3 regions of the Paenibacillus sp. TC-CSREp1 genome follow, and region 3 is predicted to be linked to each of the others. Evidence: predicted binding sites of a transcription regulator. Region 3 holds the regulator's gene; each other region holds the start of a gene.

The links. Region 3 encodes LexA, which represses DNA repair genes until DNA is damaged. Its sites were predicted from a motif close to CGAACATATGTTCG; they were not measured.
Region 1: a site for LexA is predicted at 1,551-1,564, ahead of addB (helicase-exonuclease AddAB subunit AddB). Genes of this name have one in related genera too.
Region 2: a site for LexA is predicted at 1,333-1,346, ahead of recA (recombinase RecA). Genes of this name have one in related genera too.

The regions. Positions count from the first base shown of each region.
Region 1 covers NZ_JBNOKM010000001.1:472,578-475,865, reverse strand. The annotation lists gene ACQSGY_RS02355 (class I SAM-dependent rRNA methyltransferase) at 38-1,414, shown strand; gene addB (helicase-exonuclease AddAB subunit AddB) at 1,629-3,288, shown strand, end outside.
Region 2 covers NZ_JBNOKM010000005.1:94,492-97,779, forward strand. The annotation lists gene ACQSGY_RS08825 (competence/damage-inducible protein A) at 1-1,175, shown strand, start outside; gene recA (recombinase RecA) at 1,416-2,480, shown strand; gene ACQSGY_RS08835 (regulatory protein RecX) at 2,694-3,288, shown strand, end outside.
Region 3 covers NZ_JBNOKM010000004.1:384,120-387,407, reverse strand. The annotation lists gene ACQSGY_RS08350 (aldehyde dehydrogenase) at 1-1,290, shown strand, start outside; gene lexA (transcriptional repressor LexA) at 1,442-2,068, opposite strand; gene ACQSGY_RS08340 (LysM peptidoglycan-binding domain-containing protein) at 2,489-2,866, shown strand; gene ACQSGY_RS08335 (DUF896 domain-containing protein) at 2,963-3,172, shown strand.

The DNA.
Region 1 (3,288 bases), on a different contig from region 3:
ATCTTTTAAACTAACTTACGAAAGAAGTGGATCAATCTTGCCATCGGTAACACTGGAACGCAGCCGCAAAAAAAGGCTGGAACATGCACATCCCTGGGTTTTTAAAAATGAAATTGCATCCGTTGACGGCAGCCCGGAGCCGGGGGATATTGTAAATATTCTCAACCATCAAGGCCGCTACCTGGCGACGGGGTACTACAACCCGACTTCGCAAATTACCGTCCGTGTCGTTTCTTATCAGCCTTTGGAATTCGAACAGATGGACACGGCTTTTTTTGCTGCTCGTTTCCGCGATTGTTTGCGTCACCGGGAACGCTTCATACAAGATGGTGAAGCCTATCGTCTCGTTTATGGCGAGGCCGATTTTCTGCCCGGCTTGATCGTGGATCGCTTTGGCAGCATTCTCGTTGTGCAGATCCTTACACTGGGTATGGACCGCTGTCGTGAAGCCATCGTGCAAGCGCTCATAGAAGTCATGCAGCCGGAAGGTATTTATGAACGCAGCGATGTGTCCATTCGTGAGCTTGAGGGTCTGGAGCAGGTCAAAGGTCCTCTCTACGGAGATTGTCCGCGCCATGTAACTGTGACTGAGAATGGGCTGCTCATCAAGGTAGACATCGTAGAAGGGCAGAAAACAGGTTATTTCTTCGACCAGCGTGAGAATCGTGCGGCTATTGAACCGTTGATGAAAGGCTGGGGATACAAAAGCGGCATTACCATGCAGCAGATTGAGCATGAAGGAACCGAGCAGATGCTGCCTGTAAACAAGAGCGGCAAAGTGGTTACGTTCCCGTACTGGGATGGTGCGACTGTGCTGGAATGTTTCTCGCATACCGGCAGCTTTACGCTGAATGCCTGCAAATATGGAGCGAAGAAAGTAACCTGTCTCGATATTTCCGAGCATGCCATCGAAAGTGCACGAACCAATGTGGAGCTGAATGGTTTCACCGATCGGGTTGAGTTTGTAGTAGCGGATGCCTTCCAGTATTTGCGTGAGCAGGTCAAAGGGCTGGATGAGCGCAATGCACGGGCACGGGCCGCGGAGCAAAAGGTGGACACGTCCAAGGCGTTATCAAGTGCGGGTAAAACGTTCGATGTGGTCATTCTTGATCCTCCTGCGTTTGCCAAAACAAAATCAGCAGTCAAGGGGGCATGTCGCGGGTACAAGGATATTAACTTGCAGGGCATGAAGCTGGTTAACGAGGGTGGATATCTGGTCACCGCGAGCTGCTCCTACCATATGCGTCCTGATCTGTTTCTCGAAACGATAGCTGATGCGGCTGAAGATGCAGGCAAAGTGCTGCGTCTGATCGACTGGAAAGCTGCCGGCAAGGATCACCCGCAAATTCTGGGGGTAGATGAAGGCCATTACCTGAAATTCGCTATTTTTGAGGTGCGTAGCAAAAAGAATTAACAGACTTCCTTTTTTGCATCAAGCTTGTAAACAACAGGGGGAATTAAAGTAACATCCAGGTTATAAGTCCACAGTGGTTATCGCTGAGGGCTTTTTGCCATTCTCGGAGATGATCGCCGTTTATGGTGGATCGTGGCAAACGTATGTTCCGAAGCGAAGAAGGTATGGTATACTGGAAATTAAAATCTTGAACGTGCAGTTTGGAGGATGACACATGTCCATACGTTTTGTTATTGGCCGGGCAGGCAGTGGCAAAAGCACACTGATAACCCGGGAAATTACAACACTGCTTCAACAGGAGCCGGAAGGCAAACCGCTGATTTTGCTCGTTCCGGAGCAGAGCTCATTTCGGACAGAGCAGGCGCTGGTGTCCTCAGCAGCCATTAAAGGCACGATGCGAGCTGAAGTGCTTGGCTTCCGGCGCCTTGCTTATCGCGTTATGCAGGAAGCTGGCGGATCTGCTCGTATTCCCATTGGAGCCGAAGGCAAAAAGATGCTTTTATATAAAGTCATACAACGTCGAAAAGAAGAACTCAAGCTGTTTGCTGCCTCGGGCAGCCAGCTCGGGTTTATTGGAGAACTGACGAATCTATATAGCGAATTCAAGCGTTACGAGGTTCATGCTTCCGCGCTGGAAGAGGGGCTTGCAGAGTGGGGAATTGCGTCTGCATCACCTATTCTGGAGGACAAGCTGCATGATCTGAGTTTGATCTATCATGACTACGAGAAGGAATTAACAGATTTATATATTGATGATGAGGACACATTGAATGAACTGACAGGTCGGTTACCGGAAAGCAGCTGGCTGCAAGGAGCCGAGGTGTGGATTGATGGCTTTCATGGATTTACGCCACAGGAGCTGAGTGTGATTGGTCAGCTGATGCTTCAGGCCTCGTCTGTCACGATTTCCTTAACGTTGGATCGGGCTTACGAGCAAGGTGTGTTACCAGGGGAACTGGAGCTTTTTTATCCAACAGCAAGCGCTTATGTGCGCCTTAAAGGCATGGCTGAGCATCTGGGTGTGGCGAGTGATACGACCGTACTCCATGCTGAAGTATTGCCTAGGTTTAAGGATCGGCCGGGACTTGCACATCTGGAGGCCGGCTTTGACCGGCGTGTTCGCTGGCGGAGTCATGGTGAGGATGCAGGCATACGATTGATCGCTGCCGAGAACCGGCGTGCCGAGCTGGAGGGAGCGCTGCGTGAGATGCGGCGTCTGGCCCAGGAGCATGGAGCGAGGTATAGGGATATGGCGGTGCTGGTTCGCAGTATGGAGACGTATGCCGATATTGCCGAGCCACTATTCAGGGACTACAATGTCCCCGTCTTTCTGGACCGGAGACGAAGTGAGCTCCATCATCCTTTAGCTGAATTTATTCGTGCAGCACTGGATGTGGTTCGCCGTAACTGGCGGTACGAGGACGTTTTTCGCTGTGTCAAAACCGATCTGCTGCTTCCGCTGGATGGTTCTGTTACCCGTGAAGATATGGACCAGCTCGAAAACTATGTGCTCGCCTGCGGCATCCATGGATATCGCTGGACGGACGGCAAGCCATGGAAGTACGTACCGAGCTTGTCCCTGGAGGATAATGCTCAGGAAGCGCGAAGCCGGGGGCGTGATGCTGTATTGTCACTGATGGAGAGATGTCGGACCGTCATTATATCGTCTCTCGGCATATTTGAGAAACGAATGAAAAAAGCCAAAACGGCTGCCGCTCAATGTGAGGCGTTATTCCAGCTGCTGGAGGATGCAGACATTGCATACAAGCTGGATCAGATGTCTGCTCAGGCCAAAGCACAGGGTGATCCGGAGCGTTCCAGAGAGCATCGTCAGATGTGGGGGGCTGTACTCGATCTGCTGGACCAGATGGTAG
Region 2 (3,288 bases), on a different contig from region 3:
AACTTGCAGCCATGGGAATTGACGTATACTTTCAGACCGTGGTTGGTGATAATCTGAATCGGCTTAGTGAAGCGATCCGTATTGCGCAGGGACGCGCTGATGTTATTTTATTTTCAGGCGGCATCGGTCCTACCCAGGATGATCTGACCAAAGATGCGCTTGCGGCTGTGCTCCAACGAAAGCTGCACATTGATCGTATGGCGATGGACAAGATTGAAGGTTTCTTCCGTGAACGCAATGTAGAGATGACAGAGAACAATCGGCGTCAAGCCATCGTTATTGAAGGTGGAACACCCTTGGCGAATGAAACGGGTCTTGCCGCAGGCAATGCCATTGCGGACAATGACAAATATTATGTCGTGATGCCTGGACCGCCTAAAGAGCTCATTCCGATGTTTGAGCAGGAGGTCAAGCCGTGGCTGCTCCAGCATGTTCTTACTGAAGAAATGCCGATTTATTCACGTATGCTCAAGTTTGCAGGCATTGGTGAATCCGCATTGGAGGATCGCCTGCTTGATCTTATTGATACGCAGACTGATCCTACGATTGCTCCGTATGCAAGCGAGGGAGAAGTTACTGTACGTGTATCTACCAAAGCAGCAAGCGAAGGAGAGGCCAAGCTGAAGCTGGATGCGATGGAGGTGCAGATTCGCGAGCGTCTGGCCGAACATCTCTACGCGACCGAGGATGTGCCTATAGAGTACACAATTGTCACGATGATGTCTGATATGGGACTGACCCTGAGCGCCGCTGAGAGCTGTACAGGAGGGCTTGTAATGCAAAGCCTCACTTCTGTGCCAGGAAGTGCCTCGATGCTGAAAGGTGGCATCGTCTGTTATTCCAATGAAATTAAAGAAAAGCTGCTTAACGTGCCGCACAGCTATCTGGAAGGTGAGGACGCTCCGGGTGCGGTTAGTCCTGAGGTGGCTAAAGTGCTTGCAGAGCAGGTTCGTATGATCGGGGATGCTGATTTCGGTCTGGCGATTACAGGAGTAGCTGGTCCAGGATATTCGGAACGTAAACCACCTGGGCTTGTGTTTATCGCTTTGGCAGAGCGTGGAAAGGATACTGAAATTCATGAATTGCGAATTAACGGTAACCGGGAGACGGTCCGTATCCGTTCGGCAAAAGCGATCCTGTATCGTTTGTGGCAAAAGCTAGTTGCCATTGACTGATAAGCATGGAATGGTTTGCTTTTGTGTAATGAAGGAAGTATAATGTGTTGAGACGGAAGAACCGTAAAATGTGGCTGTACAGCCTTGTTTACGGTTCTTTTTCTGTTTCTTGAATACATTTCGATGAGGAAGAGGCGCCTCGGCCTGAACAAAAAAACGAATGTATGTTCGAAAAAAAGCTTGGCAAACGAGTAAAAACAAGGTATCATTACATTATAAACAGTAAAGGGTGTGAGTTTATTGTCAGACCGTCGTGCCGCGCTTGATATGGCGCTCCGTCAAATAGAGAAGCAATTTGGTAAAGGTTCCATTATGAAACTGGGTGAGTCAACTCACATGAATGTGGAAATCATTCCCAGTGGATCATTGGCTTTGGATATTGCACTAGGGACAGGCGGCTTGCCTAAAGGCCGTATTGTTGAAATATATGGACCTGAATCTTCAGGTAAAACAACTGTAGCATTGCACGCGATTGCCGAGGTTCAACGCGTGGGTGGACAAGCAGCATTCATCGATGCCGAGCATGCGCTTGATCCGAATTATGCAAGCAAACTGGGCGTTAACATTGATGAGTTGCTTTTATCCCAGCCGGATACGGGAGAGCAGGGCTTGGAAATTGCTGAGGCACTTGTACGCAGTGGTGCAGTAGACATCATCGTTATTGACTCGGTAGCAGCTCTTGTACCAAAAGCAGAGATTGAAGGAGAGATGGGGGATTCCCACGTAGGCTTGCAGGCGCGTTTGATGTCACAGGCACTGCGTAAATTGTCCGGAGCGATCAGTAAATCCAAAACGATTGCAATCTTCATCAACCAGCTTCGTGAGAAGGTTGGCGTAATGTTTGGTAACCCGGAAACGACACCTGGCGGCCGTGCACTGAAGTTCTATTCTACGATTCGTCTCGATGTGCGCCGTATTGAGAGCATCAAATCAGGTAATGACATTACGGGTAACCGTACTCGTATTAAAGTGGTAAAAAATAAAGTAGCACCTCCATTTAAACAAGCGGAAGTTGATATTATGTACGGTGAAGGTATTTCTAAAGAGGGAAGTATCATCGACATTGGTACAGAACTGGATATCGTTAATAAAAGCGGTGCCTGGTATTCTTACGAAGGCGAGCGTTTAGGCCAGGGTCGTGAGAATGCAAAGCAGTTTATGAAAGAACATAAAGAGATTGCTGATGTAATCGAGCAAAAAATTCGTGAAGCCAGCAATTTGACAACAGCTGTTCCTGCACCAACGAGCGAAGAACAAGAAAAAGAAGCGGCTGAGGAACAGGAATTATTTGAAATTAATGAGTAATTTATATGTCGGTTACTAACTCGTGTACTCCGACCTGTTGAAACCTGTAGTAGCGGGCAATTATGCTTATTTAGCTAAGGTTTCTCGCAATGCTAACAGCCTCTGTCCATTCCGGACAGAGGCTGTTAGCATCTATGCCATCCGAATGAAAGAATGAGCAGAAAAAGTGTATTTTAACCCAAACAGAGAATAGCGGGGAGTGTGAAGATCGTAGTGAGGCATCGCCAAAACCAGCATGAATATGATGAACATGAAGAAGAACTGCATGAACAGGCCAAGGTAGACGGTATTTCCCAGCTTCCTGACGATGAAGAACTCGAAATTACAAGGGTTGAACGAACCAAGAGCAGAGAAGCCCGTTATCGGATTTCATTTGGCATTTATTCCATTACCGTTCTGGAAGATGTGATGATCAAGTACAGGCTTACTCGGGGAAGTACCTTTATGAAGAAGGATCTGGAGGCGATCCTGATTGCGGATGAACGCCAGCGAACGTATGTGCAGGCTTTGCGTTTTCTGGAATTCAAGCAGCGAACACGCCACGAATTAAGCCAGAAGTTAAGGCAAAAGGAGTTCGCGACATCGATCATAGAAGAGGTTCTTGATCGGCTTGAACAAGAGAAGCTTGTTGATGACGATCTTTTTGCCAAGGAATGGACAAGACAGCGTATGGAGGGCCAGCGGAAGGGAAAACTGTGGATACGGCAGGAACTGCGTCAAAAAGGCATCGCGAATGAACTCATTGCAGAGGTGCTGGATGATGTGAGTGCTGAGGCAGAGCTGGACACTGCATTGACAGCTGGCCGTA
Region 3 (3,288 bases):
AAACAACTGGTTGATACACAGCGCATGTTTTTTAATACAGGAAAAACGAAACAAGTGCAGTATCGAATTCAGGCTTTGAAAGACTTGAGACAAGGAATTGAAAAGTACCAGCAACGCATTCTGGATGCCCTTCGAGCTGATCTGAACAAATCTGAAGCTGAGGGTTACGGTTCCGAGATTCGCATTGTATTGGGAGAGCTGGATCATGCGCTGGAGCATTTGCGTGACTGGGCTGCGCCGCGTACAGTACCAACGAGCTCGGTAATGCCTGATGCAGTTAGCACGATATACCCTGAACCATACGGAGTTGCGCTGATCATTGCCCCTTGGAATTATCCGTTTCAACTGGCGTTTGGACCTTTAATTGGCGCTATTGCTGCAGGGAACTGTGCAGTGATCAAACCTTCTGAGCTTACACCTGCAACATCTCGTTTAATTTATGATCTTATACAGGAGGTATATCCTGAGGAGTATATTGCTGTTATGGAGGGCGAGGTTGAGACTAGCACAGCGCTGCTGAATGAAAAATTTGATTATATTTTCTTTACAGGCAGTACAGGAGTAGGTCGCATTGTCATGAAAGCTGCAGCAGAGCACTTGACTCCGGTAACGTTAGAGCTCGGGGGTAAAAGTCCGGCGATTGTGCATCATGACGCGGATTTGCAAACGGCAGCACAACGTCTTGTACGTGGTAAATTTTTGAATGCAGGACAAACCTGTGTAGCACCGGATTATTTGTTAGTTCATGAGCAGGTGTATGATCAATTGATGGAACAGATCCAGGCGGAGGTACACGATAAGTTTGGTGATGACGTGATGCAAAATGCCGATTTTCCGCATATCGTCAACACTCGTAACTTTGATCGTTTAGCTGCTTTTCTTGCGAATGGGAAAACAGTTCTGGGAGGCCGCTCGAGCTGCGACCAACTTATGATTGAACCGACTGTTCTCACTGACATCGATTGGGATTCACCCGTGATGCAGGAAGAGATTTTTGGTCCTATTTTGCCTGTCTTCACGTATAGTGACCTTAATCCGATGCTTGATGAAATTGTGCGTCGTCCGAAACCGCTGGCGTTGTATCTGTTCACGGAGGATGAGGCTTTGCAGGAGAAGGTATTGAATCAGGTTTCCTTTGGCGGGGGATGTATTAATGAGACTTTGTCCCATATGACCTCGCATTATCTTCCTTTTGGCGGCGTTGGCGAGAGCGGCATGGGTTCATATCATGGGCAGCAAAGCTTTGAAGTATTCTCCCATCACAAAAGCGTTCTTAAACGCAATAAATAACCTTTGTTTTTTATCAAAAAAATAGATGAGGTTACTTCATTACACATGAGCATGTTTGTAACATAGGAGAGTGAATAAAAGAGGTTGTCCTGTAGTCAGGGCAACCTCTTTCATATGGCGTGAAATATAACAAATATAGAAACTAGTTGTATTAATGAATATCACGGAAAAGACCGATAACCTTGCCTAAAATGCTGACATGTTTCAAACGAAGCGGCTCAAGTGTAGCATTCTCCGGCTGCAGGCGGATGTGATCCTTCTCCTTATAGAACGTTTTCACTGTTGCTTCATCATCTTCAGTCATTGCTACGACAATGTCACCATTATCCGCGGTCTGCTGTTGACGAACAATGACATAATCTCCATTCACGATTCCTGCTTCAATCATACTGTCCCCGACAACGGAAAGCATAAACACTTTCTGTTCGCCAACATAGTGAGTTGGAAGCGGGAAGTAATCCTCGATATTTTCGGTTGCTGTAATCGGAACCCCGGCTGTAACCTTACCTACAACTGGAATTCGTGCAACGCTGTGGGCAAATTGATGAGAATGCTCCGACTCCTCCTGGCTCAAAAGCTCGATCGCTCTTGGCTTGGTAGGGTCGCGTCTGATCAGTCCCTTCTTCTCCAAACGATCCAAATGACCATGAACCGTGGAGCTGGAAGCCAGTCCAACAGCTTCGCCAATTTCCCGTACGGAAGGAGGATACCCCTTCAACCGGACTTCATTTCGTATAAACTCCAGAATTGCCTGCTGCCTGCTGGATATCTTCGACATACCGTATCAACCCCATTTTAGTAACGTTTGGGAAAATTATAACATAGAACCTCCGTTCGTACAAACATAAGTTCTAAACAAATCGCAAGTTTTCAGTGTTTTTTTCGAAACTAAGACATGATCTGATAAGAACATATGCAAATCCTTGAGTTTATGAATTCTGATAGCTGTCGATTGTTCTGCCAGGACTCAGTATGAATCCGTTCTCTCAAGCTTAAATATTGAGTTGTGTTATCAAACTTCAACAATAAGCTGCTTTATTAGACTTACTAATAGGAGAAGTTTTCGTTGGTCTGATAAAGGTCGTTAAATTATCGGAAAAAGAGCGAACAATTGTTCTAAAAAGTTATTGAACAAAACAAATGTTCGTGTTATATTGATTTCATGAGATAGGAACAAACGTTTGGAGGCGGGATACACATGAGATATTCTACTTATCAAAGCATTTATGAACCGGTAAATTCAGTAGCTGTGAAGTCTAACATAGGGCAATTGAGAACATTTATGGCACGTTTCAAGCTTTCCTCAGGATTAATCAAACTAGCTATCGCTTCATTAATTATATTTATAGGCTGCAGCACTGTACTAACCGTTTTTGCCGGCAACGAAAATGATTTACTTCCAGGGGGAAAGATCGCTGTATCTCAAGGGGAAACATTGTGGAGCATTTCTTTGGAGCATAAGCCAGCAGCAATGGACACCAGGGTATATATAGAAGCAATCAAAAAGGTGAATCAGCTGGAATCAACAACAATTCAGACTGGACAAGTTCTGATATTACCTCAGTTTGCTCAATAGAAATTCGTATCAACAGGCATTGCCGCTTACCAACTTGACAAGCAGCCCTGATCATGTCAAAGTTAATATGACTTTGTATTTTTGGAGGGGACAAGCTTGGATATAGATAGTCTGGTAGCACGTATTAATGAATTGGCTCGCAAGCAGAAATCCACTGGACTGTCAGAGGAAGAACTTGTTGAACGTGCCAAGCTAAGAGAGATTTATTTGGGTAACATTCGTAGCAATTTCAGACAGCAGCTGGATTCCATTGAAATTGTAGATGACGATAAGGGCAAAGGCCACCAAGGCAAACTCAAACATTAATTCCAGAAACCTAAACATATCTTAATGATATTTAGGTTTCTTCATGTTATTTGAGGCTGCTTACTATAAAGGGGGAATATCGGTTTGCATATTGTTATGTAAGCCGATACAAGACA